DNA from 2 places in the Cellvibrio sp. BR genome. Region 1 is predicted to be linked to the other one. Evidence: predicted binding sites of a transcription regulator. Region 1 holds the regulator's gene; the other holds the start of a gene.
The links. The regulator FliA, encoded in region 1, starts transcription of late flagellar genes. The targets are predictions, from matches to a motif close to TAAAGTTATNNNNNNNNCGGCCGATANCC.
Positions count from the first base shown of each region.

Region 2: the regulator FliA is predicted to act here: its motif matches at 1,280-1,308, upstream of fliD (flagellar filament capping protein FliD).

Region 1 is NZ_JH668201.1:384,168-386,372, reverse strand. It holds gene cheY (chemotaxis response regulator CheY) at 1-259, opposite strand, end outside; gene O59_RS06905 (RNA polymerase sigma factor FliA) at 457-1,200, opposite strand; gene O59_RS06900 (MinD/ParA family protein) at 1,325-2,149, opposite strand.
Region 2 is NZ_JH668201.1:496,019-498,223, reverse strand. It holds gene fliD (flagellar filament capping protein FliD) at 1-1,243, opposite strand, end outside; gene O59_RS07390 (CHASE domain-containing protein) at 1,394-2,205, opposite strand, start outside.

The DNA.
Region 1 (2,205 bases):
CGGTCACCATTAATACTGGCAAGGTGCGCAACTTTTCGTCTGCACGTACCGCTTTGAGCAGATCGATACCGGTCATGCCCGGCATATTCCAGTCAGTGACCAGGAACTGGAAATCGCCATTTTTGAGCATCGGCAATGCCGTTACGCCATCGTCTGCTTCGTGGGTATTGGAAAACCCCAAATCCCGCAGCAAGTTTTTGATGATCCGCCGCATTGTTGAAAAGTCATCAACAATCAGGATTTTCATGTTCTTATCCAACGCAACCTCCAATTACCCAGAAGGGAATTTTATTAATTCATAGTCTAGTAGGAGTTAAAGCTTCGGCCAGTGGCGGCGCGTAAATCTTCAACTTTTACTGCAAATCATAGCGCAAATTGTTGTATTTACAGACTAATTTGCGATTCTGCTGGCAACGGCGAGCAAACCACACTGCCCTTAGCTGTTTTTCACCCAGTTTACGCGGGCTGCCAACCACCAAGGCGGTGGCGCAAACGCGCGGCTGCCTGGCTGTGAATCTGACTAACCCGGGATTCACTAACACCAAGCACCAAGCCAATTTCTTTGAGATTTAATTCCTGATCGTAATAGAGGGCGAGCACCATGCGCTCACGTTCGGGAAGCAAGGCAATCGCCTCGGCCAAGGCTTTTTTTAACCCATCCCGCTGAACCCCTTCAAACGGGCTAACAAAAGCACTGCTGTGTTCGGACGCGTCGATATTGCTGTCTTCTTCGCCGAAGGTCTCTTCGTAACTGAATAATCGGCTACCGTTGGAGTCTTGCAGCATTTCAAAATATTCTTCCAGCGATACCTCTAGTTCAGCAGCGACCTCGGCGTCGGTCGCATCGCGCCCGGTACGCGCCTCGACGGCGGCAACGGCACGCGCAACACGGCGCGCATTGCGGTGCACTGAGCGGGGCACCCAATCGCCACGACGCATTTCATCAACAATTGCTCCGCGAATGCGAATACCGGCATAGGTTTCAAAACTGGCACCGCGGGATGCATCGTATTTTTGTGATGCTTCGATCAAGCCAATCATGCCCGCTTGAATCAGATCATCTACCTGCACAGACGCAGGCATACGCATCATCATGTGGTAAGCAATGCGCTTTACCAGCGGAGCAAAGTCTTCAACATTGATTTGCGCATCGAGCAAGGTCTTTTTATCGTACATGGCTAAACCATTGACTGCGGCCATCGAACACCTTTTGTTTAGCAAAAACTGCCGTGATTATTGGCAACCCTGCCTCACTTTCTCGTGAGTAGCGATTCATAACGCTAGTCACACACCAATGTCTATGCAACTGCGTATGCGGATATTGCTAACGCGCATTCGCGGCCTGCAACAAGCGCTCGACAAAAAACTCCAGGCGCCCGGTGGGAGAATATGGCAGCGGCCATTTATCGACTGCTTGGGCCAACGCACGTATTGCCACTGCCGCCTTGGAGGCAGGGGCAAACTCCAACAAGGCTTTTTGTTTTTGCACGGCTTTACGCACATTTTCGTCAAAGGGAATTTGGCCTACAAACTGGAGTGTGACATCCAGAAAGCGCTCACAAACGGTATTGAGTTTGTTGAACATATTCATGCCTTCCTGTTGGGTGCGCGTCATATTGGCGACCACACGGAAGCGCTGCATTCCATATTCTTTGTTTAATAATTTGATAAGGGCGTAGGAATCGGTGATGGAAGAAGGTTCATCGCACACGACAATAATGACTTCGTTGGCGGCGCGCACAAAACTAACCACGGTATCCGAGATACCCGCGGCCGTGTCTATCACCAAAATATCCACTTGATCGGAAAGTTCATTGAAGGCATTGATAAGCCCCACATGCTCGGCGCTGCTCAACTCCGCCATACGCTGTACACCCGAGGATGCTGGAACAATTTTTACACCGGCGGGGCCAGTGACCAACACATCGCTGAGCGAATGAGTGCCGGCGAGAACATCCGCAAGGGTATGGGTGGCGCGAATGCCGAGCAATACATCCACATTGGCGAGGCCTAAATCAGCATCGAGCAGTACAACTCGACGGCGCAATTCAGCCAGGGCAATACTCAGGTTGACGGAAATATTGCTCTTACCTACTCCGCCTTTACCGCCGGACACAGCGATAACTTGTACTGGTCGCACTTGGCTCATCTACACGTAACTCCAAACATATTCTTCTTAAGTGTGCCGGGGTTGGCGCCAGAAAA
Region 2 (2,205 bases), 110 kb from region 1:
TGACATCGATATTTGAAACCGACGAAGAAGCTTTAGGCACAAATAAGTCGCGCACAAACTCAAAGTTATCGTCTATGGCCGCGCGGAACCCTGTGCTGTCGTCTTCATATATTTTGAGAGTGCCATCCAGTTCAGTACGAATACCTAAATTTGACAATGTACTAAAACCCTCACCGATTCCAGGAACCGCATTCGTTAATACATTGCGGATACTTTGCATCAAATTTTTAGCGAGAGGATCACTTTTTAAACTGCCAAAATCATCCAATTCAGCATCAAAACCGACAAGTACATCAACTTCAGCCTTGAAGGTATTGTATGCCTGAACAAAATCACGGATGGTTTGTTCGGCGACCGATTTGTCTTCAGAGATGACCAAACTAATGGTTTCAGTGGTTGAGCTGGTGAACAAATCAAACTCCAAACCATCGATGACATCTTTCACCTGGTTGGATTCGCGACTTACCAATAACCCATTTACACGAATTTGTGCATCCAGCCCCTCTTGTTGCTGAGTCAGGTTTTTAGTGGTCTCGTTAAAGTTAAATGCGGCAAGCCCAACGGCAGCCGGATCTTCTGTTGCAACAACTTCGATTTCGTTTTTAGCGCCAGTACTGGCAGTCATCAACAGCCTGTAAGAACCGCCATCACTAACAATACTTGCCGATACACCAATATCGGCAGCGTTGATCGCATCACGCAGACCAGTCAGCGAGTTATTGGAATCATCAATGGTGATGGTTCCACCGGTTTTGGTGGAATCCACGGTGAATGCGGTGTTTCCTGCATTCCAATCCCCCAAACGAATGGTCAAAGTGCCTTTACCAACCGGACTCGTCATAGCCGCAAAACTGGCAGAGCTGAGGGATTGAGCCTGAGCAACTTGCTCGACTTTTAACTGATAGCTACCCGCCACAGCCTTTGAATCCAGCTTGGTAATGCCAATCAAACTGGTATCTGGAACGGACAGGGCTTTGGCATTAAATGTATCGGCGCTACCAAGCGCGGCGGCAGCGGTTTCCAGCTTCGCAAGCGAGCTGCGCAACAGGCCATAATCTGAAATTTGGGTTTGCAGAAGTGTCTTTTGACTGGTCAAGCGCTGTGCCTGAACCATCTTGTTCGCTTCGGTAAGCTGGTCAGCGAGCTTATTACTATCGATACCAGAGCCAGACCCTAACGCACTGACAATGCTAGAACCTATTGATCCGTTGTTGTTTGTCGTACTGGATGTACTGGTCACCATAGATACCTCCACACCAAAAAATTACCGCTTCGCATAGGTTAGCGGCAACGAATGGGTAAACTTTAGCCGGTTTTGCCGCTATTTCTCAAAAAACCTGATTTTTAATAACAAAGCATAAAACAGGCCAGCACGAACAATAGGCCCATTAAATCAATCGTTATAAATGGGCAAAGTGATATAAAAAGTAGTGCCTTTTCCTACCTCGGACACATAGTCAATTGTACCACCCATACGATCAACCAACGCCTTGGTAATACTCAACCCCAGGCCTGAGCCATCCCGCTTACGGGTATCCGATGAATCCACCTGGGCAAAACGGGTAAATACACGCTGATGGAAAGACGCAGGTATTCCCTGCCCCTTATCAATTACCTCAATGTGAATGCGATGCGCTTCTTTGGTCATGCGGATCTGCACAGGATTATGCTGATAAGAAAATTTGATCGCATTGGAAATCAGGTTGGACATGACCTGCAAAAAACGATCACCATCTAATTTTGCTTTGAGCCCTATTAAAGATTCATCGGGCAGATCGAGCTGCAAATGCACAGCATAACGCTCCGCATAAGCAAGGTGTTGTTCCACAGCCTGCTTTAAGAGTGGATACACCTCATGCACATCAATGGTTAAATTGGCACTACCAAATTCCAGTTTATCGATATCCAGAATGTCATTAACCAAACGCGACAGGCGATCCGCATTGGTTGCCGCAATAGACAAGAGCTGTGCCAGCTTTTCATCCAAAACACCAACACCACCATTCAGCGCCACGCTCAATGCACCTTTGATGGACGTTAATGGAGTGCGCAATTCATGGCTGACGGTGGAGATAAATTCTGCTTTAAGTTGTTCAACCTTTTTACGCTCGGTGACATCGTGAATGATAAAAGTAAAAAATAATCGCTCTTTAATATCCACCGGGCTAATACTGAGTTCAACATTCAGACTCACTCCGTCACTGC